Regions from separate parts of the Bacillus sp. es.036 genome, predicted to be linked through region 4. Evidence: riboswitches for the same ligand, from Rfam matches in the RefSeq annotation. Region 4 holds a riboswitch; each other region holds the start of a gene.

Region 1 (7,322 bases), 160 kb from region 4:
GAATTAATTTACCTGCGAATAGTCCAGGAGGACGTTTGAATACACTACCACAAGAAGGATATTCTAGCGGCTGTTTTGTTTCGCGCTTCTCAGTTAGGTCATCCATGATCGCTTTGATTTCATTATAGTCGCCATCTTTTAGAGCGAAGGTTGCTTCTAAAACAAGCAAACCTTTTTCATCTACGTTACTGTGACGATAAGATAAATCAAGTTCATCAGCGGTTAATTTAATTAACTTTCCTTCTTTCGTTACAGCGAGAACACTTTCGAGACAATCAGCTATCTCTCCACCGTATGCTCCTGCGTTCATATAAACAGCTCCACCAACAGAACCTGGTATACCACATGCAAACTCAAGACCGCTAAGTTTTCCATCACGCGCAAATTCAGATGCATCAATAATTCGAGCGCCTGCTTGAGCAATCACTTTTTTGTCTTTTTTATCAATCAATTTTAAAGAAGACAGATTCAAGACAATACCGCGAATACCACCATCTTGAATGATTACATTTGATCCTTTCCCTAGTATCGTTAAAGGATATTTCTTTTGATAAGCATATTCTACGGCTGCTCTTGCATCTTCAATTGTGTTAGGAAAAACAAGAACATCTGCACACCCACCCATCCTCGTATAGGTGTGGGCATTTAAAGGCTCATTTATTTTCAATTCCGCTTCTGGCAAAATCGAGCGGAGTTCATTTATTACATTTTGATTATCCATAGGCTACCTCGCTTATAAAACAAGTTCTTTTTGTTATGATTTCATTAGAGTTTCGTTGTGTCACATATTCAAACACATTTAAAATAATAACACAACTGATGTCTGAATATGATCATTTTGACAAAAGAAGCTACTATTTTTAAATGAATCTTACGCTAAAGATATAAAAAGCAAGATTTTTCATTGTGGAAAGCTGCTTTTATAACAAAAATCGGGCCGGGATCAATCGTAAAATGTATTGATGTTTTATTACATGCAGACATATCTGTATTGGTTCCATTTTCACTTTCTTTTTATCGTTATTGCCAATACGTTACAGGCCTATTCTTTTTGCAGTAAAAAACGGAGAGGTTTCCCGCTCCGTTTTGTCATCATCTATGCCTTCTGTCGATAAGCCGTATTGTTTTTCTTTAACGATTCATCTGATCCAAACAGAAAATGTTTCTCCATATTTGGAGAGTAAATAGAATTCACAGCTGTTCTACCTACTGTTTCAGCGACTTCTCTCAACATACTTGGAGAAGCACCACAACATAGTCCAAAATAATTTACCCCGACACTTTTTGCTTCTTTTGCCCATTCTGCTAGTTCATAACGGTTGCAATAAAGTGGATCGAGAGATGTTGGAAAGGTTGTCTCTGTTGGCAATGTACAGGCACATCCGCCGTCAGGTAAGTTAAAAAATGTTGGATGTTCTTCTGTTGTTCGATAAGGAATTGGAAGTGCGCCAACATATCCAGTAACAGACTGTCTAATTTTCTCGATGTATGGCTGCATTGTAGCAGGTCCTCGAAAGCAGTTCATTCCAACAACTAGCGCTCCATGTTCTTCTAACAACCGGCAAGCTTCCTCAACGGTATAGCCGTCTCTTAAAATGTTTTCACTCATAAGTCCAAGTGTAATAACTGCTGGAAGATCTTGTTTTTGAATTTCTTCTAAGGCTATTTTCGCTTCTTCGTAATAATAAAATGTTTCCCCATTAATGAAATCAACGCCTTCTTCTTTACTCCATTTTACCATCTCGGAGAACATAGACCGTATTTGTTCTTTACTATTTTCATCTTCTGGATCAAATAGATTCGTATTGGATATATTCCCTGCTACAAGTGCTTCTTCTTCAGGATGTTCCTTCGCTACCTCTTTAGCGAGGCGGATGGCTTGTCGATTTAGCGGCTCTAGCAAGTCTTCTTTTCCAATAATTCTCATTTTCTCTCTGTGGCCATTATACGTAAAAGCTAGCACGACATCAGATCCTGCAAGCATATAATCTCGATAGGTTTGTTTAAGAGCTTCAGGATTATCTAGGGCAACTTCTGGCACGAATGATCCTGCTTGGAGATAACCACGTCGTTCTAATTCAAACAGATAACCTTCCCCGCAAATGACTGGGCCATCTTGCAGGCGTTGTTCAAGTGTTCTTTTCATGTGTAACAGCTCCTTATTCTCTGTAAAATAAAAAATCCCTCTTCTTAAAAAATAAGAAGAGGGATTGCTAACAGAATCCTCCTCTTATCTTCCAGATGACATCATCTGTAGGATTTGGCACCAGCTTCAACTGAAGTTGAAAGGTTGCCGGGCATCATAGGGCCTATTCCCTCCGCCACTCTTGATAAGAGTATTGATTTAATTTTTGAACATGTTTGAAATTATAGACCTGGTATATTGAAATGTCAATGCTTTATCTGATAATTATGAAATGTCAGGATCATTGTCCGCTTTTTAATCGATAGATGCGATCTTCACGTCCAAGCGGCTCAACAGACATGGATCCAGAAGACACAAAAGAATCGAGATAAGTGCAAACTGCATAGTAAATTTTCGGTTTCTTTGTCGAGTAGCGTTTGTCTTGAACTTTTCCTTCTTTGATTAAGAGCTCGCAAATCATCAACGCACTCTCTGTACCTTGTTGAATATAGCCGTCTATCGCTTCCTGAGTTGGAAACGAAAGATCTCCCACAAAATAAGTTTCTTTCGGTTTCTCAACGTTGTTAACGGGTAAAGGTTCTTTCGCTTCGTCAGCGAACAAATCAAAAGAGCCTTGTAACTCATCTTGAGATAAAGTTTCTTTAGGTTGCAAGTCTTCTTTTTTCTGTGTTGGGATATCTAAAGCCTCTAACGTATTACTACCTCTCTGTAACGCTTCCTTTTCTTCACGGTAACCCCTGATTAAACTGTTTAACCGTTTTTCTTGTCGATCAAGTAACGGAAGTTGTAAGGAAAGTGGCTCTTCAATATCGGTTGGTAGCTTCAAACCTTCAGGGATATCATATGTAGGCGAGCCGTTTTGCTTTTTTAATAAGAGTTCATCTAACTCATAATCAATTTTTGTAAAACCTTGTACAACTTCTTTTACGATGGTACCTGGTAAGCCAGTGTGTTCTTCGAAATGGTTAATCCCAAAACGACGCACTTCACCAGTTTTTACATGTCGAACAATGTATTGATAGCGTAATGCACGACCACATTCGCATTTTAGATCTTCTGAGACAGCACCTGCATCCAGATAATCGTCTAGTATCCAATCGTCAAGCAACATTCCAATTTCCTCATCAGTAGCTCCGTTTGGAATCATTCTTCCTTTACTTTGAGCAATCACATTGGCAAAAGCTGTTTTTTTACCTCGTTTAAGAGTATTCATAAGATATGATTGTTGGTCAAATGTAAGATCTTGCAGTAATTGATCTCTCTCAGAGTTCGTAAGGCTCTTTGTCATATAAATCCCTCTCTATGCAATAGTAACGCCATTATAACAGGTATTGCTGTTGTGATGACCCGATCAACTTAATTCTTATAAGAAGAAAAGCCAATCCTGAAAACGAATTGGCGATTTGTTAGGAAAATTTATTTTCTTTCAGGCATAAATGATAAAGATCCTCTGGCACCAACTACAACTCTTTTGGAAACAACTTTTCCGCCTTCATCGTATAAAAGATAGAGTTTTCCTTCTTTCACTTCTCCTTTTACATAAGAAGCTGATGGGTATAGGTCCTTTAAATCATCTATTTGATATACTTTTACCCGTTCTCTAGTTTGATCGAACACTTCAAGCGAAGTAATTTGTTTATTTTCTCTAAAAATATAAATATCGTTATATCCAGACTTTATGCTTGTATCTTCCCCCATTAACTCAAAAGGTAGGCTTTCACGTTGATAATCCGTGTATAGTCCAGATCCAATCCAGATGCATAGTAAACTAAAAACAATCATTAACCCTTTCATATTTTGTCTCCTTACTTACAAGTTGAACTCAAGCTAGCTTGTTTTCAGTGTATGCATTAAAAAATGGTTGGTGTGATTGCCTTTGCATATAAAAAGACGCCACCATTTATGGTGAGCGTCTTTTCATTCGTGCTATTTTCCTGCGTTTTCTAGTTTCTTCACTTGCTTACTACGAAGCTGACCGCAAGCTGCATCAATGTCTGTCCCGTTCTCATGACGGATCACGCAGTTAATGCCGTTCTTCTTAAGCGTATCATAGAACGCAAGAATCGATTCTTTTTCACTACGCTGATAAGAGTGATCATCAACCGGGTTGTATGGAATCAAGTTTACGTATGAAAGATGGCGCTTATCAGCTAGTAGATTGGCGAGTTGTTTCGCTTCTTCTACGTGATCATTAACATCTCTCAACATAATATACTCGAACGTAATTCTGCGGTTGGTTTTCTCAAGATAGTAATCAATTGCAGGCATTAGTTTTCCAAGTGGATAAGCTTTATTGATTTTCATAATCTTGGTTCGAAGCTCATCATTAGGCGCGTGAAGTGAGATCGCAAGGTTCACTTGTAAATCTTCATTCGCAAAATCGTAAATTTGCTTCGCAAGTCCACTTGTAGAAACCGTGATATGGCGAGCGCCAATGCAAAGACCTTTTTGAGAATTAACGATATGAAGGAAGTCCATCATATTATCGTAGTTATCAAATGGTTCCCCAATTCCCATAATAACAATGTGACTTACGCGTTCTTCATTAGCCTTTTCATCAAGGGCGTGCTGAACGTTCATAATTTGCTCAACAATTTCTCCACTTGTAAGGTCACGGCTCTTTTTAAGAAGTCCACTTGCACAGAAGGAACAACCGATATTACAACCTACTTGTGTCGTCACACAGACCGATTGACCGTAATGAAAACGCATGAGTACCGTTTCAATAACGTTTCCGTCTTGGAGTTTGAACAAGAACTTGATCGTACCGTCAGAAGATTCCTGCTTGATTTCTTGAGTTAATGTCTGGATAGCAAAATTCTCTTCCAAAAGCTTGATACAGTCTTTATTTACGTTATTCATTTGAGAAAATTCTTTAACACGTTTTTTATAGAGCCAATCCCAAACTTGGGAGGCACGGAATTTTTTGTGACCACGTTCTAGCAACCATTCAGTTAGCTGATCAAACGTTAATCCGTATATCGATTCTTTCATTTATAACCCTCTTTTCAATTCTTAGCCATTCATTCTAATACTACTAGAAGTATAACCAAGTCGCAACCGCTTAGTCTAGAATAGTGACATCATTTGTAGGAATTAGTGAAAAAGAAAACGACCTTCCCCATTAGGAAAAGTCGTTTGCTCCTTAAAGTAGCGGAATAAAAACGAGAATAAGAAGATCGAAAAGAATATGCGATAGGAGTGGGACCCAAAAATTTTTTGTTTTTTCATATAGCCATCCCCACGCCATTCCGCCGCCTATTGCTGCTGCTACTAATAAATAGGCATCTGAGTACAGATGGGCTGTCGCATATAAAATGGTTGCAATGAAAATGGTGTCTCCTTTTTTATACCGTTTTAATTGTTGCTGGATATACCCTCTCCAATAAATCTCTTCTCCTGGGATGACGATTAGAATAAGACTAATAAAATGCCAAGCTTTAACTGGTTCCACAATATCGTAAAAGCGTTCCATGTCTTCAAATAATGAGGGATAAACCCACTTGATTCCTTCTATTCCAATATACGAAATCGCATAAAGCAAGATGGCACTAATCAGGATATAACACCAGTTGCTAATTGTTATTTTTCGAAACGAAAGTGTTCCTGTTTTCACACTTAGGAAAATTAAAATCGCAAGTGTGACAGTAAAAACAGGCCAAAACGTTTCTGGATAGTGAACAAAGCTTAAAAACAAGAGAATATGCGCTAATAAAAGTGTGCTAAGGATTATGATTTTCTGGTTCATGCGTTCGTCATCCTATCTTGTTGGCCATTTTTCTTCATCGTACCCTGAATGTATCGAACGCATGCCAAAATGAACAACCTGGATAGGTTACGATGTGCTAAAAAAGCTAGCAAAGTTCGCTAGCTTTTTGCTTACTTGCTTTGAGATTTACATTTTTCTTGAATGACTGTAAGGGCACTTTCTTTATCAGGCTGATCACTTTGGTGCCAGCGAATTTTTCTTCCAAATTCGTCCGCCTTCGCATACGCATAGATTTTTCCTTCGTATTCCGCCACGCTAATTTCCCAATAATACGTCACTTCTGCCCCAGTAGGCTGGGTAACGTCAACTGGATAGAAAAAGTAATCGACTTTTTTTAACATAATATCAGCTCCTTCATTATTGATTCAAAGCTATTTTAACAGATTTTCTTTTCCCAGTTTGTTTTAAAGTGTGATGTTTGTCACTTAATGTTTAGGTGATTTTAGATAAGCTATATGTGAAAGAGATCACATTAACCTCGTAGAAAAGGTGAGAAAAATGAATGGACTCCAACTTTTTGCGGCATTAACGCCGATTCTTGCGGTATTTATCTTGCTTGTTCTACTACGCCTTCCGGCTACTACCGCCATGCCAGGAAGTTTACTACTTACTGCAGTCGTAGCTTTTTTCATTTGGAAAATACCAGTTATACAAATTGTGGCAGCTTCTTTGGAAGGGCTGATCATTGCTTTATCGATTATTTGGATTGTATTTGGAGCGATTCTGCTTTTAAATACGTTACGAAACAGTGGAGCGATTGATGCGATTCGAGCGGGATTTATGGGCATATCGATGGACCGTCGGGTTCAACTCATTATTATTGCCTGGTTGTTTGGTGCATTTATTGAAGGAGCAGCAGGGTTTGGTACGCCAGCTGCAATTGGTGCTCCGCTTCTAGTTGCTCTTGGATTCCCTCCCCTTTCCGCCGTTACGATGGCGCTTATTGCAGATAGTAGTCCTGTTTCATTCGGAGCGGTTGGAACACCTATTATCGTTGGTGTAGATCAGGGGCTTCGACAGGGACCAGCCGTTGCAGATCAAGTAGCAACTTCCATTGGTAGTCAGTCAATGGGAGAGTACCTTCAGGCCATTACTCAAAGTGCTGTCATGATTGACCTTTTTGTCGGCACGTTAATTCCTTTAATCTTAGTGATGATGTTAACGCGCTTTTTCGGTGAAAATCATTCTTGGAAAGAGGGGCTCTCTATATGGAAGTTCGCCTTATTTGCTGGGTTTAGCTTTACCGTACCTGCTTTTATTGTAGCTACTTTTCTAGGACCTGAATTCCCCTCTATTATTGGTGGGCTTGTTGGCCTTTCCATCGTGATTCCAGCTGCCAAAAGAGGCTTTCTTCTTCCTGATGAGCCCTGGGATTTCAACCATGTAAACCAAACGAACTTGAAGCCT
Region 2 (7,322 bases), 700 kb from region 4:
GTTTAATGGTAATAACACCTTGCTATGAGTTTAGGTTGCCCCTAAAGGGACTACAATAAAAATTTAACAAGAAGCTTATCCGACGCAGGTAAATTTTTGGTTGCGGGGGCAGGATTTGAACCTGCGACCTTTGGGTTATGAGCCCAACGAGCTACCGAACTGCTCCACCCCGCGACAATATGAATGTAAATATGCTGCACATGCTTCATAATGCTGTACACTGTTTCTTTCTCTACAAGGTTATGCTTCGATGCGTATCCGTCGAAACAACTCGATGTTGATTCATAGATATAACGCTCGTTGCTCCACCCCGCGACAATATGAATGTAAAGATACTGTGTAAACCATTATAGAAAAATGGAGGAGGAAGAGGGATTCGAACCCCCGCGGGCGACTAAGCCCCTGTCGGTTTTCAAGACCGATCCCTTCAGCCAGACTTGGGTATTCCTCCGATATGCATTTGGTGGACCCTGCAGGACTCGAACCTGCGACCGGACGGTTATGAGCCGTCAGCTCTAACCAGCTGAGCTAAGGGTCCTTATGTAAATAGTGGGGCGGCTGATGGGAATTGAACCCACGAATGCCGGAATCACAATCCGGTGCGTTAACCACTTCGCCACAACCGCCATGCTTATTTATTCAACTATATGGTAGCGGCGGAGGGGATCGAACCCCCGACCTCACGGGTATGAACCGTACGCTCTAGCCAGCTGAGCTACACCGCCATATGGCTCCACAGGTAGGATTCGAACCTACGACCGATCGGTTAACAGCCGATAGCTCTACCACTGAGCTACTGTGGAATATCTCTTAACGACAAGAACTAATATACCATAGGATTAAATAAAACGTCAATACTTTTTTGGGATTTAATCATATCCCTTTCAAAATCAATCATGAAAATACTATATCACTCTTTCACTTCACCATCAAGATCTACAAAACATACACCAAAAACACGATAATCATGATGGCTTGCAGAACTCCTTTCATAACTGCACCACCAAGGAAACCAAGCAAAGATCCTACTCCAACTTGTACAGACTCCTTGAATGGTTTTCGATGAATCAGTAACTCTGCTACCACTGCGCCTATAAAAGGTCCAAGAATAATTCCCGCAAATGGAATGATGAACGGGCCAACTAACAAACCGATCGTACTTCCCCAAATGGCAGCTTTTGATCCTCCATACTTTTTAACACCAAATAAATTACTCGCATAATCTGCTACAAATAATAAAAGGGTTAGCAACACCTGAATAACCCAGAAAGAAAACGTCATTGAACCGAAATCATAAAATACACCATACAAAATAAACCCAACATAAATAAATAGGACCGCTGGAATGATCGGATAAATCAATCCAACAAATGCAATAATAAATGAGGCAACGATTAAAGACCAAAATAAAATATCCATACCTTCTCTCCCCCTCTAACTGTAGTCTATTTTATAGTAAATAACATTTTCCTTCTATATAATATACAAAATTCCTGTGAAAATAAAAAGAAGCAGAGGCAACCCTCTGCTTCCATTGTTTATTCTTCTCCAATAACGGCTTCTGCGATATTTACCGCATGATCACCAATACGCTCAAGGTTACTGATGATATCAACAAAAACGATTCCAGCACTTCCAGTACATTCACCTTCATTTAGGCGAAGGATATGCTGTTTACGAAGTGTTCGTTCCATTTTGTCAATTTTATCTTCCAGTTTCACAACTTCCTGTGCCTTCGCTATATCCCACTTATCAAGTGAATCAAAGGCTTCATGAAGTGCAGAAAGGGTTAGATTGAACATTTCATCAAGGTCTTGCATTGCAACGTCAGTCATTTTTACTTTATTACTGATTTGATAATCAACCAATTCAACGATATTCTCCATATGATCGCCAATACGCTCGATATCACGAACAGAGTCCATTAACATACCGTGACGTGTTGACTCATCTCCTGACAGAGAAGTTGCGGATAGCTGAATAAGGTAGTCTGTAATCTTAGTATCTAAATTGTTAATGGCTTCTTCATACTGAGCGGTTTTTTCTGCGCTCTTCTGACCTTTAGATATTAAGTAGTTGGATGCTTCCTTAACACCTTTATAAGCAAATTCACTCATTCGAATTACTTCTTCTTTAGCCTGTCCTAAAGCAACAGAAGGAGAACGCTCGATGAATACTGGATCAAGATGCTTCGGTTTATATTCTATCGTTGCATCATCACCAGGAATAATTTTCGTTACAAGATAAGCAAGTCCAGCAATGAACGGGAATTGGATCACAGTATTTGTAATGTTAAAGATCCCGTGTCCAAATGCGATCGTCATTTCTGGTGTTAAGTTTAATGCATCTCTCAAGTATTCAATTAAAGGCGTATAGGCAAATAAGAAGATCAAGAAGATCGCCGTTCCAATTAAATTAAAAATAACGTGAGTTAGTGCTGTACGTCGAGCGGCTACAGAAGCACCGATAGAAGCAAGCACTGCTGTAATTGTTGTACCGATATTATCTCCGAAGAGTACTGGTAACGCAGCTTGGATATCCATAGCATTCTGTGAATAAAGTCCTTGTAATACACCAATTGTAGCACTAGAACTTTGCACAATAACCGTAAATACCGTACCAATTACAACGCCTAATAGCGGGTTTGAACTCATGCTCACTGTGAGTTCTTGGAAAGCCTCAAGACTTCTAAGTGGCTTCATTCCTGTACTCATTAATTCAAGTCCAAAGAATAACGCACCAAAACCAAAAACAATTTGCCCTGCGTAATTAATTTTCTTGTTTTTAAAGAAGAAAATTAATAGAGAACCAATAGCAATGATTGGTAGAGCGTAATCTTTAATAGGAAAACCAATAATAAATGCTGTAACAGTTGTTCCAATGTTAGCTCCCATTACAACACCAATCGCTTGCTTGAGAGTCATAAATCCTGCATTAACAAGACCGACTGTTAAAACCGTTGTCCCTGAACTACTTTGGATGAGAATCGTAACAATGACCCCGGCTAGCACACCCATAAATGGGTTCGTCGTAAAGCGATCAAGAATGTCTCTTAATCGATCACCTGCAGATCGTTGAAGGCCATCTCCCATATACTTTAGTCCAAACAGGAAAATACCAAGACCTCCCACAAACTGAAAGATCATCTCCTGAACGTTGAGTTCCATCATTTCAACCCCTTGCACTCATGTTTTATTTTTTTCGACAATACTCAACAAAGTCCCTTGTCTATTATCTACATCGCTCCCCTCTTTGTAAAGAGTTAATATAGAATTGTAATGATATTATGATGAAATCAATTTTGTTTCAAGAAAGTTTCAGCAAGTTTATTGTTCCCATCTACTTATATAAGATAAACTGGTTTAGTGGGATTACTCTCACATACCTAGAAAGGAGATTTTCAATTTGAACGTTTTTAAACAACTGTATTATAGCTTATTTTCTCCAAAAATGATGGCGCGATTCCGTTTTCAAAAACTAGGGAAGCCGATATTGTATGTGTTTCTCCTAATGCTACTTTCTTCTGTACCTATAGGGATTATTACAGCGGTTTCGTTTACCAATGCTTACGAAGACCTTAAAACACATATGGGAGATTTACCTGAATTCACTTTACAAGATGGCACACTAAAAAGTGACCAATCTGAACCACTTATAAAAAAAGAAGATGGAAACACATTTATTTTTGATGCTACAGATGAAATAAAGCCAGACGATGTTGATTCCTATGAATCAGCTATTGCGTTCCTAAAAGATCGAATTATCGTAATGGATAGTGGGACAAGACAAGAGTTTAATTATAGTAATTTCAGCTCAATGACTTTTACAAAACAAGATGTAAGTGAACTCACGAAAAATTTAGATAACTTGCTTCCAATCTTTATCCCACTCTTAATCTTTGTCGTCTATTTATTCCAGACTGGCCTCAAATTTATCGGAATTACCGTTCTAGCGACAATCGGTTTACTATTAAAGTCACTCGCGGGTAGAAAAGCATCCTATAAACAACTCTGGGTCCTATCGGTTTATTCCGTTACGATTCCAACCCTTTTCTTTACTATTATGGCGTTAGTAAAAACAACCGTCCCATTTGGATTTCTTCTCTATTGGTTTGTAGCCATCATGCTACTCTACCTAACCATTAAGGAAATTCCTCTTCCGAAAAAACGTGTAACGAACGAAAGACCTAATTCACCTGAGTAAAAATTTTGATTATTTTATCAAATCACTTGATTTTCGCTTTAAAGTAATGTAGATTATGTAAAAAGCGACACATTAAAATTCCATATACTTTCAATTCTTATCAAGAGAAGCAGAGGGACTGGCCCGAAGAAGCTTCAGCAACCACCGGATATTTTCTGGAAAGGTGCTAACTCCAGCAAGTTGAATTCAACTTGGAAGATAAGAAGAAGAGCAACCAAAGTCTTCTTCTTATAGAGGGCTTTTTTTTATTGCCCTTACTTAATGAAAAGGAGATTGATTATGTCAAATAACCATTACGATACGCTACTTGTTCAACTAGGTAATAAATCAGATCCACAAACTGGAGCTGTAAATCCTCCTGTTTATTTTTCCACTTCCTATAGGCATGAAGGAATTGGCCAATCAACAGGGTTTGATTATTCAAGAACAAAAAACCCTACTCGTTCGATTCTGGAGTCTGCAGTAAATGAACTCGAACATGGTGACCAGGGCTTCGCATTTAGTTCCGGCATGGCTGCCATCCAATCAATTATATCTTTATTTAAAACCAGAGATCATATACTCGTTTCAGATGACCTATATGGTGGCACATATCGATTATTTGCTCACGCAGAAAAGCATTTCAACTTATCATTCACCTATTTTGACAGCCAAAATATTGATAGCATCGCACCATTAATAACTCCGTTTACTAGGGCAATCTTTATCGAAAACCCTTCAAACCCCCTAATGAAGTTAACCGATGTTGAAGAGATTGTGACGATTGCCAAGACATACAATTTATTGTCAATCGTAGACAATACGTTATTCACCCCTCTTCTACAAAACCCCCTTTTACTAGGGGCTGATATTGTTATTCATAGCGCAACGAAATACCTTGGGGGTCACAATGATGTGCTTGCAGGACTTGTCATTGCCAAAGGTGAAAAGCTCTGTGCTGAGATTGAACAATATCAAAACGGTGCTGGAGCGGTTCTTTCTCCGTTCGACTCCTGGCTCCTCATTCGAGGAATGAAGACATTACCTCTTCGACTAAAGCAACATGAGGAGAATGCTCGAGCTATCGCAACATACTTAAGAAATCACGACGCAATATCTGACGTCTTCTATCCTGAAAAAGGGGGTATGCTGTCGTTTCGATTACAGTCTGAAGCATGGGTTGATCCATTTCTAAGGAACTTGAAACTGATTACCTTTGCGGAAAGTCTTGGAGGCGTTGAGAGCTTTATTACTTATCCAGCCACACAAACACACGCCGATATCCCAGAAAAGATCAGACTCGAGAAAGGTGTTTGTAATCGACTTCTCAGATTTTCGGTAGGAATTGAACAAATCAACGATTTAGTGAAAGATTTGGATCAAACACTAGCAACTTTCATAGAGGATGGTGTGCGACATGACTACTAATTCATATACATTTCAAACAAAACTTCTTCACAACGATCATAAATTTGATAAAAGCACTGGTGCTGTCAGTGTTCCAATTCAACAAGCATCTACCTTTCATCAATTGGATTTTGATCATCCAGGAAAATATGATTATAGCCGCTCTGGTAACCCTACCCGTGAAGCTCTAGAAGAAACGATTGCAGACCTTGAAGGTGGCGTTAGGGGGTTTGCATTTGCTTCTGGTATGGCTGCTATCGCTACTTCTTTTATGCTCCTTTCACAAAATGACCATGTTTTGATTTCAGAAGATGTTTATGGCGGGACTTATCGGATGATACACGATGTTCTCTGCAGATTTGGAATTAGTCATACTTTTGTAGATATGACTGATTTAAATAAAGTTGCGAACGGGATTCAATCCAATACAAAAGTGATCTACATCGAGACACCTTCTAACCCATTGCTCAAAGTGACTGATATTCAAGCCGTCGTTAAGTTAGCGAAAGCGAATCAATGTCTAACATTCGTTGATAACACTTTTATGACGCCTGCCCTCCAAAGACCACTGGACTTCGGCGCGGATATCGTTCTTCATAGTGCAACAAAATTTATTGCCGGACATAGCGATGTTGTTGCAGGTCTTGCCGCAGTTAAAAATGAAAAGCTGGGTGAAAACCTTGCTTTTTTGCAAAACTCTTTCGGATCCATTTTAAGTGCTCATGATTCCTGGTTAGTTCTTCGCGGATTAAAAACATTACATTGTCGGCTCGAGCAATCTTCAAGATCGGCTTTCCGGCTTGCTCATGCACTCCTTAAAGAGCCGCTTGTAGAAGAAGTTTATTATCCTGGATTCTCTTTCCATCAAGGCCATTCGACTCACCTTTACCAGGCAGCAGGTCCTGGGGCTGTTCTTTCTTTTCGACTACCTGATGAAAACGCGATTCGGTTGTTTACAAAGAACGTGCAACTTCCAGTTTACGCTGTTAGTCTTGGTGCGGTTGAATCGATTCTCTCTTATCCAGCGAGAATGTCTCATGCATCAATGTCAGCTGCCGAACGAAACAAGCGTGGCATCACAGATGGCTTGTTACGCTTATCTGTTGGTCTTGAAAATGCTGAAGACTTGCTTCAAGACTTTAAACAAGGATTTGCTGCCATTACTAAACTTTACGCTCCTACAGCCGGAGGTGCTAAAGGATGAGCTTACTTGAAGATCTCGAGCACAAAATTTTGATTGGTGACGGTGCGATGGGAACCCTTCTTTATTCATACGGCATCGACCAATGTTTTGAAGCGCTGAATCTTTCACATCCGGATCAAGTATTAAATGTTCACCAAGCTTATGTTCATGCCGGTTCAGATGTGATTCAAACCAATACGTACGGCGCGAACTATAGCAAGCTATCACGATATGGCCTTGAAGACCTAGTAAAAGAGATCAATAAAGAAGGCGTTAAACTCGCTCGAAAGGCTGCGACAGACTCTACTTACGTTCTTGGGACAATAGGAGGAATACGAGGAATTAATACACGATCGACGCCCCTTGATGAAATTAAGCGTAGCTTTAGAGAACAGCTATATTGCCTTCTATTAGAAGGAGTCGATGGTCTTTTATTGGAAACGTATTACGATCTAGAAGAGATCATAACCGTACTTAAAATAGCTCGAAAGGAAACGGATTTACCTTTAATTGCACAAGTTTCCATGCATGAGCCAGGCATTTTGCAAGA
Region 3 (7,322 bases), 1.4 Mb from region 4:
CGACGATGGACCATAACGTGCCTACGATTGCACGTCATATTATTAATGATCCGGTATCCAAAGTGCAAATGGAGAAGCTAGAAGAGAATTGCAACGAGTTTGGTGTGGAAATTGCAGATATTAATCACCCTGATCAGGGAATTGTGCACGTCATCGGTCCTGAGCTTGGCTTAACACAGCCAGGAAAAACCATTGTTTGTGGAGATAGCCATACTTCAACACATGGCGCGTTTGGTGCTCTAGCCTTTGGGATCGGAACGAGCGAAGTAGAGCATGTTCTTTCAACACAAACGCTCTGGCAATCGCGTCCAAAAACCATTGAAATACGTGTAAACGGCCGTCTTGGTTCTGGAGTAACGGCTAAAGACTTAATTCTTGCCGTTATTGCCAAGTTTGGTGTGAATGCAGGGACGGGAGCAGTTGTTGAGTATACGGGTGAAGCGATTCGAAACATGTCAATGGAAGAGCGGATGACCGTTTGTAACATGTCCATTGAAGCTGGTGCAAAAGCGGGACTCATTAGTCCTGATGAAACGACTTTTTCTTATTTAAAAGGAAAAAGACATGTTCCAGCAAACGAAGCGTTCAATGAAGCAGTGGCTGAGTGGAAAGAGCTTGCAACTGATCCAGGTGCAACGTATGATGAAGTGCTTGAAATTGGCGCTGAAGAAATTGAACCACAAGTGACGTGGGGAACGAATCCTTCGATGGGCTCTTCTGTCTATGCTCGAGTACCTTTCCCTGAAGATTACGAAGATCCAGGTGATCAAAAAGCAATCAAACAGGCCCTTGCTTATATGGATCTTAAACCTGGTACCCAGATTCAAAACATTGCGATTCAATATGTTTTTATCGGATCCTGTACGAATTCACGATTAAGTGATTTGCGAGCTGCGGCTGAAATTGTTCGTGGTCGTAAAGTTCATGAAAGTGTAAAGGCGCTCGTAGTACCTGGTTCTAAATCAGTGAAGGATGCGGCTGAAGCAGAAGGGTTAGATACGATCTTCAAAGAAGCTGGATTTGAGTGGCGAGAAGCAGGGTGTAGTATGTGTCTTGCGATGAATGATGATATTGTTCCTCCGGGAGAGCGCTGCGCGTCTACCTCTAATCGAAATTTTGAAGGTCGCCAGGGCAACGGTTCCCGAACACACCTTGTAAGCCCAGCGATGGCTGCAGCTGCTGCTATTGAAGGACGATTTACTGATGCTAGAAAAATAAAACCACTTGTGATGTAAAAAGGAGTGAGACGCCCTGGAACCGATTAATGAATACAAAGGGATTGTTTATCCCCTTGATCAAGTGAACGTCGATACCGATCAAATTATTCCAAAGCAATTTTTGAAAAGAATTGAGCGAAAAGGCTTCGGCCAATTTCTTTTCTATAACTGGCGCTTTGATGATGATGGAAAGCCTCGTGAAGATTTTAGCTTAAATGAAGCGCAATACCAGCATGCCTCTATTCTCGTAGCTGGAAAAAACTTTGGGTGTGGATCTTCAAGAGAACACGCTCCGTGGGCATTGCTTGATTATGGCTTTCGCGTCATCATAGCGACAAGTTTTGCTGATATTTTTTATAACAACTGTGTAAAAAATGGTATTCTTCCGATTGCGCTTGATCAAGAAGTTATCGCTGAGCTTTTTCAAAAGGCAAAAGACGGATACGAACTTCAAGTCGACTTGCGAAAACAAGAAGTTCGTGATGGAGAAAGCATTCATGCTTCTTTCAAAATTGATCCTTATTGGAAAGAAATGCTGCTAAATGGTTGGGATGAAGTATCTCGTACGTTGTCCCTTGAAGAAAAGATTAAATTGTATGAAGAAAAACAACTTGTAGGAGAGTGAATGACGTTGGGAATTACCAGGAGAAATATAACGTTCATGTCGTAGAAGCAATGGAGAATTTGCTGGAGGCGGTTCATCGTACCCCGCTTCAGCAATCTACAACGCTCAATGGATTTACAAATAAAGATGTCTTCTTAAAGATGGAGAACCTCCAGCGAACGGGGTCGTTTAAACTACGCGGTGCTTACAATAAGGTTGCCTCTCTAACGGAAATCGAAGCCGCTAGAGGAATCGTTGCCGCTTCAGCAGGTAACCATGCTCAGGGAGTAGCGCTATCTGCGATGGAGCGAGGAATCAAGGCAAAGATCTATATGCCGATTCATACGCCAACAAGTAAAATTGAAGCGACCCGATCTTATGGCGCAGAGGTTGTCCTTGAAGGCGAATCCTATAACGAAGCGTTTAGTGGAGCTGATCGAGAGCGTGTTGAAAAAGGGGCAACATTTGTTCATGCGTTTGACGACCCTGTTGTGATGGCAGGACAAGGAACCGTTGCACTTGAAATGATGCAACAATGTCCTGACTTAGATACGATTCTTGTTCCCGTTGGAGGAGGAGGATTATTAGCAGGAATTGCGCTGGCAATCAAGTCGTTCTTTCCTCACGTCAAAATCATTGGAATCCAGGCTTCGGAAGCATCTGCGACATGGAATCGATTTAAAGGTACTGGTCCTCTCGTTCTTCAATCAGTAAAATCGATTGCCGATGGCATCTCTGTGAAGGAAGCAGGAAAACGAACGTATCCAATTATCGAAGAACTCGTTGACGATATGATGACTGTTTCTGAAGAAGAAATTGCTGCTGCAATCGTCTTTATGCTTGAAAGACATAAGACACTTGTTGAAGGCGCTGGTGCGGCATCTGTCGCTGCTGTCTTGTGTAAATCAAGCCGGTTGGAAGGTAGCAAAATTGGGGCTGTTGTGAGTGGGGGAAATGCTGATCTTGAGAAATTAGCTCTCTACAAACAACTTTCTGAGCGAGCAAAAACCATCAGGCGAATCAGCTGATGGTTTTCTCTTGGCTAATGATAGTGAATATGTTTGATTATTGTGACTTTTTGCTCAGTAATTGACACTCATAAAGTACCATGCTAGAATTCAATTTAGCACTTAACCACAGTAAAGTAATTTTAATTTTATAATCTCTTATTCAGAGAGGTGGAGGGACTGGCCCTATGAAGCCCGGCAACCGTCAAACGACTCGTTTGAAAAGGTGCCAATTCCTGCAAAGCGATTGCTTTGAGAAATGAGAGGAAGACATTGATTGATGACATGCCTTTCTACTCAAAGTAGAAGGGCATTTTTAGAATCATTTTTTAAGTGTTTCGAGGTAAAGAATAAAAGCATGGGACTAAAGTCCTTTTTCAGGAAGCTGGTACAACATGCAAATGCATAAAGGATGTGAGACATGTGATTGAGCTTAAAGGCATTAATAAAACCTTCTTTTCGAAGTCTGGAAAGGTAGAGGCCGTTAAGGATGTTAACCTTTCAGTGAAAAAAGGGGAAATATTCGGTGTTATCGGATACAGCGGTGCCGGAAAAAGTACGCTAATTCGGATGCTCAACCTGCTTGAGAGACCGACGGACGGTACGGTCACGGTGGCAGGAAATAATTTATCCTCTCTTAAAGGAAAAGATCTACGTGCGGCAAGACAGGAAATCGGAATGATCTTCCAGCACTTTAATATTCTTTGGTCAAGAACGGTACGTGATAACATCGCGTTTCCACTCGAAATATCAGGTGTTTCCAAAGAGAAACGAATGAAGCGTGTCGATGAATTAATTAAGCTTGTTGGACTTGAAGGACGAGAAGCGGCTTATCCATCACAGCTAAGTGGGGGACAAAAGCAGCGTGTTGGTATTGCGCGAGCGCTTGCGAATAACCCTAAGGTATTGCTTTGTGATGAAGCAACATCTGCTCTAGATCCTAAAACAACGGATAGCATTCTCGAACTTCTGACAGAAATTAACCAGAAACTTGGTTTAACTATTGTCTTGATTACCCATGAAATGCACGTTATTCGCAAAATTTGTCACCGAGTGGCAGTGATGGAGAACGGTAGAGTAGTTGAGAACGGTTCAGTACTTGAAGTCTTTCATCATCCGCAAGAAGAAATAACAAAAGATTTCGTGAATCAGTTAAGTGAGCCTGAAGAAATGAAGGAATCGATTGCACATCTAGCAGCAAGCCAGGAGGGTGAACTCGTCCAGTTTACGTTCCTCAAAGGTAAAACGGGATCACCACTTGTAACAGAGTTAATTCGTCAGTTTGATATTGAAGTAAACATTATTCAAGGAAAAATCTCTCATACGCAAGATGGCCCTTATGGTAAGTTATCTGTCTTTCTTAAAGGTGAACCGACTGTCGTTGAAAGTGCACTGAAGTATGTTCGTGAGCAAGGAGTAGAAGCGGAGGTGATTACGAATGGTTGAATCACTATTTCCTAATGTGAACTGGGAATCGATGTGGGAAGCTACTATTCAAACAGCTTACATGACGGCAATTTCCGTGCTAGCAACGTTTATTCTCGGTATTCTTCTTGGACTACTATTGTTTCTAACCGGAAGGGGAAACATATGGGAGAACAAGTTTGTTAATAGCATTATTGCTGGAATCGTAAACTTATTCCGCTCGATCCCGTTTATCATTTTAATCATTCTACTCATTCCGCTTTCTGTTTACATTATTGGAACGATGCTTGGAGCGAATGCAGCTCTTCCAGCCCTTATTGCAGGTGCGGCACCATTTTATGCGCGAATGGTTGAAATTGCTCTTCGGGAAGTGGATAAAGGAGTGATTGAAGCATCTCAGTCAATGGGGGCATCAAACGGGGAGATTATATTTAAAGTTCTCCTTCCTGAAGCAATGCCAGCCCTCATTTCGGGTATTACCGTAACGGCGATTGCACTTGTAAGCTACACCGCAATGGCTGGTGTGGTTGGTGCAGGGGGACTTGGGAACCTCGCTTACCTTGAAGGTTTCCAAAGAAATAATCCTGACGTGACGCTCGTTGCGACAGTTTTAATATTGGTTATAGTTGCGATTCTTCAAATTGCTGGAGATTTAGCAACAAGAGTGATAGATAAACGATAATAAAAGGAGAGAATAACATGAAGAAATTTTTATCCCTATTTGCAGTACTTACTCTTGCAGTGCTTGCAGCGTGTGGCAACAATGGTGGGAACAGTGAAGGATCTGGAGAAGCTGAAGATTCAAAGAAAATCGTAGTAGGTGCTTCAAACATTCCACATGCTGAAATTCTTGAAGAAGCAAAACCGATGCTTGAAGAAAAAGGTGTAGAGCTAGAAGTTAAAACGTTCCAGGATTACATTCTACCGAATAAGACGCTAGCGAACGGTGAATTAGATGCAAACTACTTCCAAACCATTCCTTATATGGAGTTGCAAATGGAAGAAAACGATAATTATGATTTTGTTAACGCTGGAGGCATTCACATTGAACCAATCGGTGTTTATTCACAAGATTATAAGAGCTTAGATGAGCTTCCGGATGGTGCTCAGATCATTATGAGTAACTCTGTTTCTGACCATGGACGTATGCTTTCTTTACTTGAAGCTCAAGGACTTATCACACTAAAAGAAGGCGTGAAGGCTTCTGATGCAACAGTAGAAGATATTGCAGAAAATCCTAAAAACATTGATTTTAAAACAGACGTAGAAGCTTCACTTCTTCCGCAGATCTACCAGCAAGGTGAAGGCGATGCGGTTATGATCAACACAAACTATGCGATCGATGCGGGTCTAAACCCTCAAGAAGATGCGATTGCTCTTGAAGATTCCGACTCACCTTACGTGAACGTGATTACTGTCAATAAAGGTGATGAAGATAACGAAGCGATTCAAGCATTAGTTGAGGTTCTACATTCTGATGAAATTCAGAGCTTTATTGAAGAAGAATATGATGGTGCTGTCGTACCAGTAGACGAATAAGAAAAAAGGTTCTCCGTCATTTGACGGAGAACCTTTTTTTAATGCTGGAATACTGGCTTCATTGCTTCTTTTAACGTTTTGGCAGAGTGGTGCAATTGATCTAACTCAGTTTGATCAAGATCAAGTTCAATAATTTCGCGTATGCCGTTGTTGTTCACAATCGCAGGTACGCCGATATACAAATCATCTAAACCATACTCACCTTCAAGGAGCGTAGACACAGTAAGGATTGAGTTTTCATTTCGAATAATCGCTCGCGTTAACCTTACAAGCCCCATTGCAATGCCGTAGTATGTCGCTCCCTTACGATTAATAATATGATAAGCGGCATCGCGCACATTAACAAAGAGTTCCTCAAGGTCTTCTTTTGCCTCTGGTTTATCTTTAATGAGTGACATGATTGGTCGACTACCAATAGAGGCATGACTCCAAACTGGAAGTTCGGTGTCGCCGTGCTCACCAAGAATATAACCATGTACATTTCTAGAATCGACATTAAAATAATCACTTAGTAAATAACGGAATCGAGCTGTATCAAGAATCGTACCTGAGCCAATGACGCGTTCTTTCGGTAACCCGGAGAACTTCCATGTTGCGTAAGTAAGTACGTCTACTGGATTCGTTGCGACGATAAAAATACCATCAAATCCACTTTCCATTACGCTTGATACGATCGTTTTAAAAATGGCTGTATTTTTATCGATAAGGTCTAAGCGTGTTTCCCCTGGCGCTTGATTCGCACCTGCTGCGATCACGACGATATCAGCGGTTTTACAGTCCTGGTAGTCGCCGGCCCAAATTTTCATCGGAGCGCCAAAAGGTAGACCGTGATTTAAATCACGTGCTTCTCCTTCTGCCTTTTCTTTGTTTACATCAATTAATACAAGTTCATTTACTAGTTCTTGATTCAATAACGAGAAGGCGTAGCTTGTCCCGACAAATCCTGTTCCAATTAATGCAACGCGTGTTGTTTTTCCTTCGTACATCATCTTCACCTCTGCTAGTAGATATTGTCTTCATAAGCATCATAACGTATCCCGATCGTTATTAGTGTGACATACATCACATGTAAGCGATACAAAAAACATTTCTATAGAAAAGAATGGATAGCATGCTTAACCGCTTCTCATACTAGTATGGACAATTAAGATAAAAGGAGGCCTGTGTTTTGAAACAGGAACAGGAATTTAACAATTTCGCAGAAGCAGCATTACATGATTATAAAGAAGGATTAGGCACATTTACCGAGAAAATGCCCCAGCTTGCTAAAAAGTATTCGGCATTTACAGAAGCATGCTTTAAAGAAGGGGAAGTTAGTCAAAAAGAGAAGCAGATGATTGCGCTTGGGATTTCGATTTTTTCACAAGATGAATACTGCATCATTTATCATACAAAAGGTTGCCTTGATCAAGGCTGTTCCGAACAGGAAATTCTTGAAACGATAGGGGTAACAGCAGCTTTCGGCGGTGGAGCTGCCATGAGTCAGGCTGTTACACTTGTGCAAGAATGCATAAAAGATTTGGATCAACC
Region 4 (7,322 bases):
CACTATGACACACCATGTGACAAATAAAGAGATAAATGAGTTAACCGCCTGATGAAAAACTTCCGCCTTACTTTCTTTACTTTCTGCCTTCAAAGTAGCGCTTGATTTTGCTTCCAACTCTTCTTTCCTCTTAGCGGTTTCTCTCATGATTTTCAAATCACGATAGCCATTGAAGAACTCAGCCGAATCAGCTGCAAATTCTCCTCTCAGTGCACGAACGGCCTGATCTTTTTTTCGAATACGCCACGCGAAGTAACCAGGAATTATTATCCCAGTAAGAAAAACACCTAACAGCATTAAACCGGCAATTTTAATTGAAAAGAATAATGTAAACCAAATGGTAACAAGGAAAATAAGAATAAATACGATCGGTGGGTACAAGACACGCAAATAAAAATGCTGAAGCCGATCAATATCTCCTACGATTCGCCCTAGCAATTCTCCATTTCGGTGTTTCTGAGTTAAGCTCGCTGCAACTGGTTCAAGCTTTTTATAAAATGATACGCGCATGTTGCTTAAGATTGAAAATGTGGCGCGGTGAGAATAAATTCTTTCAAAGTAACGGCCTACTGCACGAGCAAGTCCGAAAAATTTCACGACAGCTGTTAAGATGGCTAATGCGAAAACAGGTAGCGACAATGCTGCCTTAGAAATTAAGTAGCCACTTGCAGCAAAAAGAGCAACAGCTGTTATACCAGCAATAAAGCCAAATAAGATGGAAAGAAGGATATCTTTTTTCTCGGTCAGCATTTCACGCCAAACAAATGCTATTTCTCTCATAAGGTTACCTCCTCTGTTTGAACATTTACCATCTCCCGGTATAATTCACTTGACTCATAAAGTGCTTTGTCAGTGCCTTCAGCCATCATCTTTCCTTGATCGAGCACAATGATATGGTCGGCTTTTCGAATGGTATGAAGTCGATGCGCCACTGTAATCATTGTAGCGTTTTGAGATAATGAATTCATCGCTGATTGAAGTACTTTCTCTGTATATAAATCAAGTCCGGTTGTTGGCTCATCAAACAAAATGACATTTGGCTTCTTTAAAAAAGCACGTGCCAGTGCCAGACGCTGTTTTTCTCCTCCAGATAAACCGCGACCCGATTCACCAATGATCGTTTCATAACCTTGTTCTAGTGTAGCAACAAATGCTGATATACCAGCTTTTACCGCTGCATCTTCAATTTCAGATTGGCTAGCATTCTTTGATCCGATACGTATGTTATCAGCTATCGTCCCTGTAAATATATACGGATGCTGAGAGATATAGCTAACCTGTGAAAACCAACTACCTTCATTTAAACTTGTCATGGAATGATCATCGACCGCAATCTCACCTTGTTGTGGTGGTAGCAACCCGGCAATCATATGCAAAAACGTTGACTTACCAGACCCGCTTCGCCCGATTACCGCTACCTGACGATAAGGTTCAATAGTTATATTTAGAGATGATAAAGAGAAACCACTGTCTTTATACTGATAAGAAACGTCTTTTAAAGCAATCTTTGGTGGAGTTTTTCTATTTTCAATAAACCGATCTCCCCATGTCACTTCCTCGCTCTCACGACCTAGTTCTTCACTTACCTTTTTCATTGCGCTCATACTCCCTCTCCCAGTATGAAATGCACTGCCTAGTTCTTTTAATGAAAGGTAGAATTCTGGAGCAAGGATAAGAAGAAAAAATGCCGTTGCAAAAGACATGCTGTTAAACACAATGAGACGAAGACCGATTTCAAGCGCAATAATGCCGATGCTTAGCATAGAAATTAACTCAAGCATTAAAGAGGAAACGAAAGCAACTTTTAATACTTCAATTGTAGCGTCACGGTAGTTTAAGCTACTTTCTTTAATAATGTTTCGGTATTTTTTTGACTGCCGAAACAAATTTAACGTAGTCAATCCTTGGATCGTATCTAAAAAGCGTCCAGAAAAAACAGTCATTTGTTCAAGCTTCTCTTCAGATTTTTTCTGAGTACGTATCCCAATAATTATATAAAATATTGGAATGAATGGTGCTGTTACCATCATGATTAGTCCTGTTTCGAGATGCTGAGTAGAAACAGCAACTAAAATAAAAATTGGGATCACGGCTGTTTTGAACACTTGTGGAATGTATTTACTATAATAAGCATCGATCTCATCAACTGCATCAAGCAAGACGCTCACCTTCTGACCAGATTGCCCTTGATGAGAAGTTAGTAGCGCTTCCCGCGAAAATTTGTCTAATAGCGCTTTACGAATTCTTTGTTTTACTGTAGCAGCCATCTTTACTCCTGCTCTGCCCATTAAGTAAGATAAGAATGGTCGCAACATCAACACAAGTAACAAACTAATAAGAAAAGGCACGTTTTCTTCAAAGGCTGTTTTATCAACAAAAACGTTGTTTACAATTTCTACTGTAAGAAAGGCCTGTGCAATAATTGAAGCACCTATTAAAAGCGCGCCTAAAATCATCAAGAGGTGCGTAATTTTAAAATCTGAACCATATGCTTTAAGCTCGTTCTTCACCTTATCCCCACCTTCATCTCAATCACAAACGCACGTTTGTGAAATACTTCACATTAAGCGTTATGTTAATTGTACGACTTATCTAAGTAAGAATCAAATACTTTGCTGATTTCGATTTGACAATTAAATGAATGGGGATTAGCCATTATGATTTCCCTCTCTTCTTTATGTATTTGCTATAATAAAAGAAGTGAATAATGAAATGGAGGATTCGCGTGGAACAGGAACCAGAGTACGGAAAGACACGTAAAGAGACGCATAACCAGAATAAAGTAAAAAAACTATTTACGCGCATAAGGTTGCCTGTACAGTCTTTTTTTAATGCGAGTTGGAAAGGCGCTTCCTATGGTGCCACATTAATCACAATGCTTCTAATCTTCGCCATCGGTTTTGATTTTCATACTGGACTCGGAAAATTAGTAGATCTCTTTCTTTTCTTTCTAATAGCTATTATTGGAACATGGGTAGCCGTGAAAATGGGAGAATGGTTTATAAAAAGAGTTAAAAAACTTCCTACTCTTTTCATCGCTAGTTTAGGTATTTCCCTTACAATCACGATTTACACGTTAGATCAATTTCGCAGTCTTGAGAACATTCTCCCCCTTGCCTATCTCTTAGTTGCTATTGGCGTTATTACTGGAGTACTGTTTGGATACCCGCTAACTACTGGATTGAAGAAACCACTTTCAATCATCATGCTACTTTTAGGGGTTTTCGTAACAGGCATTTTTTGTTACTGGCTATTTACCCCTGGTACCATGGATGAGCGCCTCGCCAACACCGTTGAGCCATTTTCCACCGTCAGTCAAAACCCATCGGAATATGGTGCGCTTGAAGTAAATACGTTTACATACGGAAGTGGAACTGATAAGCAACGAGACGAATTCGGTAATGAAGTCGACCTCCAAACAAGGTCCGTTAATGCTTCAAGCATGATTGGAGAATGGTCTAAAGAACGGGAATGGTTTTGGGGTTTTAAAGATGCTAACGTTCCACTAAATGGCCGTGTATTTATGCCAGAAGGTGAAGGTCCTTTCCCACTCGTTCTTATCGTACATGGAAATCATAAAATGGAAGATTTTTCAGATCAAGGCTACAATTATTTAGGAGAGCTGCTTGCAAGTAGAGGGTTTTTAACCATATCAGTTGATGAAAATTTCTTCAACTCTTCTTGGTCAGGCGGTGTATCAGGAGATATTAATGGCCGAGCCTGGTTATTACTAAAACACATTGAAGAAATTGAATCGTTATCGACACAACAAGATACCCAATTTTTCAATAAAGTTGATATGGATCACATTGCGTTAATTGGTCACTCTCGCGGGGGGCAAGCAGCTATCCTTGCGACAAAATTCAATGAACTCGATCGCTATCCAAACAATGCTAACATGCGTTTTGACTTTAACTACAAGATTGAAACCGTAATTGCACTGGCTCCAACCGATTATCAAACTCTCTCTGATCGTAAAATTGAAGTTGATGATGTAAATTACTTATTACTTGGTGGTTCTTATGATAGTGACTTATCTGAATTTGAAGGAGATCGCCAATATAACGGTATTCAATTAACAGGTAGCGAAAATGCGATGAAATCGTCTCTTTATATTGATGGTGCTAATCATGGACAATTTAACACCACCTGGGGAGAAAATGATACGTACTTCCCTTTTACATTACTATTAAATAAACAGCCTTTACTTGAAGGCGATGAGCAGCGTCAGATTGCAAGCACTTACGTATCCGGTTTTCTAGAGGCAACTCTTCATGAAGATGATCGTTATCAGCCAATGTTTGAGGATTACCGCTATGCACTTGAGTGGTTACCCAAGACAACTTATATTAGTAAATACGAAGATCCGTCCTACCATATATTCAGTGACTTTGAGGAAGATGTGAACGTGCTAACCGCAACATCACCTTTTATTGATATAGAAGCCAATAGCTTTATTCAGTGGTATGAAGGGGAACTTGAATTTCGTAGAGATAAGGAAAGAGGAACTCACGGTGTGTTTTTGAAATGGGATCAATCCTATTCAAAAAATGCATCTTACTCACTAGATCTCACGAAACCGTTACAAGATCCATATCATTTCACACCGAATAGCGCACTAACATTTACTGCAGCAAACGTATCGGAAGCAGAAGATCAACAGCCGGTTGATTTTAGGGTAACTGTAAGCTCAGCCAACGGTGAGTCATCCAGCGTATTGTTAAGTGATATTATGCCAATGCACGGGGCACTCCCTATTCAGCATACGAAAACAAATTTTTTTGAAGAACGGCGTTACGGTGAACCTACCGAACCCGTACTCCAAACGTTTAACATTCCGATACAACTTTTCAAGAAGGAAAACAGATTTGTGAAGCTAGATGAGATCGACTCCATCACGTTTGAGTTTAACGCCTCTCCAAAAGGAAAGATTTTTCTTGATCAAATCGGTGTAAACCAACCAAACTAAAAAAGCTTTTCCTCATACTATTGAGGAAAAGCTTTTTTGTGTTACGAAATTTTACAAGAAGACTGTCCACGCTTAGCAAGATAACTTTGGTGATATTCGTCTGCACGATAAAATGAAGTGATCGGAACAATTTGAGTAACAACATGTTTCTTAAAACGCCCTGAACGCTCAAGATTTTCTTTTGCAATTAATGCAATTTCTGCCTGCTCATTAGAATGGAAAAAGATCGCTGAGCGATAGCGGGTTCCGATATCTTCTCCCTGTTTATTTAAAGAAGTTGGGTTATGATTTTCAAAAAACACTTCCACGAGCTCTTCATAAGAAATGAGGGAAGGATCGTATTCAACTTGCACGGATTCTGCATGACCTGTTAACTCAGAATAAACATCTTCATACGTAGGGTTAATTGTTTCACCACCAGTAAATCCTGCTGTTGTCGAAATAACGCCGTTTAATTGTTGAAATAGTGCTTCTACACCCCAAAAGCACCCTGCTGCAAATGTTGCTTGCTCCACTTTGACCACTCCGTTTCCAGTTATCGTATTGATTTTTTCAGATCGATCATATATGTTTTCCAGTTCATTTAGTGTTAACATATAAAGCTGTTTGGCACCCTTCTTATAGATTCCTTTTTGGAGAAGGGTCTTAATAAGTTGCTGTTTTCTAGTTTCGTTATCCATTAGTGTATGCAAGATCGTTCACTCCCTCTACTAAAACAATTTTCCAGATGAGGATGCATACAAAAAACCCTCATCTGCCCGAACAGAAGAGGGTTTGGATATACCGAGCCTCTTCTCATTTTCCGACTTTCGCCGCAGGAATTGGCACGGTTCCGCATGAACAAAATGTTCATTGGTCCGTTGCCGAGGTATCTAAGGGCCAGTCCCTCCACCTCTCTGAATAAGAAGATCCTTTAAACAAAGGATTATTAAGTTAATCTCAATAATAAATGGTATTAAAACAGTTGTCAATAGAAAAGTGCTCAAGCTAAATCACAAAAGAAATAATAAAATATCCTACTGCAGCCGTCCCTGCTGCAATAAGTGCAGGAGTTAGTTTAAATTTAGCATATGTCATCGGGTTTAACTTTAAAATTCTCGCTATTGTATTCGTATTATCACTTAACGGTGAAGAAAAAGCTCCAAATGTACCGCTCGCAAATACGGCTCCAATGACGAGAGGAAGATCGGTTCCGGTTGAATGACCAAGCGAAATACCAAGCGGCATTAAAATCCCCCAAGTTCCCCACGACGAACCAATGAAATAAGAAATAAACGCACCAACAAGAAACAAAACAGGCGGAACGAATAACGATGGAATCCAATCAAGATTAGATGTGACAAATGTTGAAAATCCAAGCGCTTCAGTTGAGGCAGCGAGCCCCCACACAACCGTTAACAATATGATCACCGGCATCATTTCATTTCCTCCTTCAATAAAGAAAGTCACGAGTTCCTTTAAGGAGAAACGCTGGAATAAATAAAAAAGGAATGTAAGTAGCACCGTTGTTAATAGAGCAAATACCATGGCATCAAGCACATCCGCCTCAATGAATGCTTGAAGTAAGGAGGTAAAGCCTTTTTCATACCCACTCCAATACGTAAGAAAAAGAGTTAACAGTATGACTCCTCCAAGCGGCAGTAATAAGTTGAACGGCTTTTTTGGAAGGTCTTTTGCTACGGCTGGATGACAGTCCTCCCACTGATCATCTAGCTCCTTCTCTTGATTCCCTGCATCAGTCGCTTGTTTTTTGCTGTGATGAAAAAAGCTTAAATAAAAGCCGATTAGAATGATACTGATGGAAAAAAAGTTATACGGAATACTTTGAAGAAAATAACGATAACCATCACCTTCAATGCCTTCCGCTTTTAAAGAAAGCTGAACAACAGACGACATGTATCCAACAAAAGCAGTCGCAATTGGCATCAATACAATCACTGGAGTGGCAGTCGTCTCGATCACAAATCCAAGTTCCTGAGGCGTGATTTTCACTTTATTTAGAAGAGCTTTCATGATTGGTGCTACTGTTACAATGCGAAAGCTCGGAGCGCTAAAGGTTCCAATTGTCGAGATCCAAGTAAGAAACAATGCTCCTTTTTTTGTATTGATTTTCGAAGATGCTAGATGAACAAACCCTTTAATTCCACCTGTATATTTCATTAATCCAATTAATCCGGTAAACATATAGAGAAAAAGAACGATTTTAACGTTATTCTCATCTTTAAGACCACTCATGATAAACTCATAAAACTGCTGTAAACCACTAATGACGCCCGGTTTATAAATAAATGAGGCCGTTAACAGTCCTGCTGTAAGACCTGGAATCACTAGCTTAGTTTTCATCGCAACCATT

The links. Region 4 has a riboswitch for S-adenosylmethionine ahead of msrA (peptide-methionine (S)-S-oxide reductase MsrA). Riboswitches for the same ligand answer to the same signal wherever they lie in the genome.
Region 1: linked by a shared signal. The riboswitch ahead of ATG70_RS07685 (homocysteine S-methyltransferase family protein) and the one ahead of msrA (peptide-methionine (S)-S-oxide reductase MsrA) in region 4 are both predicted to bind S-adenosylmethionine.
Region 2: linked by a shared signal. The riboswitch ahead of ATG70_RS10475 (methionine biosynthesis PLP-dependent protein) and the one ahead of msrA (peptide-methionine (S)-S-oxide reductase MsrA) in region 4 are both predicted to bind S-adenosylmethionine.
Region 3: linked by a shared signal. The riboswitch ahead of ATG70_RS13830 (methionine ABC transporter ATP-binding protein) and the one ahead of msrA (peptide-methionine (S)-S-oxide reductase MsrA) in region 4 are both predicted to bind S-adenosylmethionine.

What each region holds. Positions count from the first base shown of each region.
Region 1 is NZ_PDIZ01000001.1:1,495,548-1,502,869, reverse strand. Features, by position in the region: gene murB (UDP-N-acetylmuramate dehydrogenase) at 1-721, opposite strand, end outside; gene ATG70_RS07685 (homocysteine S-methyltransferase family protein) at 1,097-2,146, opposite strand; SAM riboswitch class I at 2,228-2,337, opposite strand; gene ATG70_RS07680 (DUF3895 domain-containing protein) at 2,427-3,434, opposite strand; gene ATG70_RS07675 (hypothetical protein) at 3,563-3,940, opposite strand; gene rlmN (23S rRNA (adenine(2503)-C(2))-methyltransferase RlmN) at 4,073-5,140, opposite strand; gene ATG70_RS07665 (CPBP family intramembrane glutamic endopeptidase) at 5,292-5,894, opposite strand; gene ATG70_RS07660 (hypothetical protein) at 6,026-6,256, opposite strand; gene ATG70_RS07655 (L-lactate permease) at 6,414-7,322, shown strand, end outside.
Region 2 is NZ_PDIZ01000001.1:2,030,469-2,037,790, forward strand. Features, by position in the region: tRNA gene ATG70_RS10430 (tRNA-Met) at 98-174, opposite strand; tRNA gene ATG70_RS10435 (tRNA-Ser) at 359-451, opposite strand; tRNA gene ATG70_RS10440 (tRNA-Ile) at 462-538, opposite strand; tRNA gene ATG70_RS10445 (tRNA-His) at 551-626, opposite strand; tRNA gene ATG70_RS10450 (tRNA-Met) at 649-725, opposite strand; tRNA gene ATG70_RS10455 (tRNA-Asn) at 729-803, opposite strand; gene ATG70_RS10460 (DUF456 domain-containing protein) at 937-1,419, opposite strand; gene ATG70_RS10465 (Na/Pi cotransporter family protein) at 1,539-3,167, opposite strand; gene ATG70_RS10470 (DUF1189 domain-containing protein) at 3,406-4,203, shown strand; SAM riboswitch class I at 4,298-4,408, shown strand; gene ATG70_RS10475 (methionine biosynthesis PLP-dependent protein) at 4,483-5,610, shown strand; gene metC (cystathionine beta-lyase) at 5,600-6,793, shown strand; gene ATG70_RS10485 (bifunctional homocysteine S-methyltransferase/methylenetetrahydrofolate reductase) at 6,790-7,322, shown strand, end outside.
Region 3 is NZ_PDIZ01000001.1:2,714,092-2,721,413, reverse strand. Features, by position in the region: gene leuC (3-isopropylmalate dehydratase large subunit) at 1-1,235, shown strand, start outside; gene leuD (3-isopropylmalate dehydratase small subunit) at 1,252-1,842, shown strand; gene ilvA (threonine ammonia-lyase) at 1,839-2,849, shown strand; SAM riboswitch class I at 2,985-3,094, shown strand; gene ATG70_RS13830 (methionine ABC transporter ATP-binding protein) at 3,252-4,274, shown strand; gene ATG70_RS13825 (methionine ABC transporter permease) at 4,267-4,935, shown strand; gene ATG70_RS13820 (MetQ/NlpA family ABC transporter substrate-binding protein) at 4,953-5,792, shown strand; gene ATG70_RS13815 (L-lactate dehydrogenase) at 5,831-6,781, opposite strand; gene ATG70_RS13810 (carboxymuconolactone decarboxylase family protein) at 6,961-7,322, shown strand, end outside.
Region 4 is NZ_PDIZ01000001.1:1,335,206-1,342,527, reverse strand. Features, by position in the region: gene cydC (thiol reductant ABC exporter subunit CydC) at 1-780, opposite strand, end outside; gene cydD (thiol reductant ABC exporter subunit CydD) at 777-2,510, opposite strand; gene ATG70_RS06985 (hypothetical protein) at 2,726-4,969, shown strand; gene msrA (peptide-methionine (S)-S-oxide reductase MsrA) at 5,011-5,661, opposite strand; SAM riboswitch class I at 5,762-5,876, opposite strand; gene ATG70_RS06975 (Na+/H+ antiporter NhaC family protein) at 5,957-7,321, opposite strand.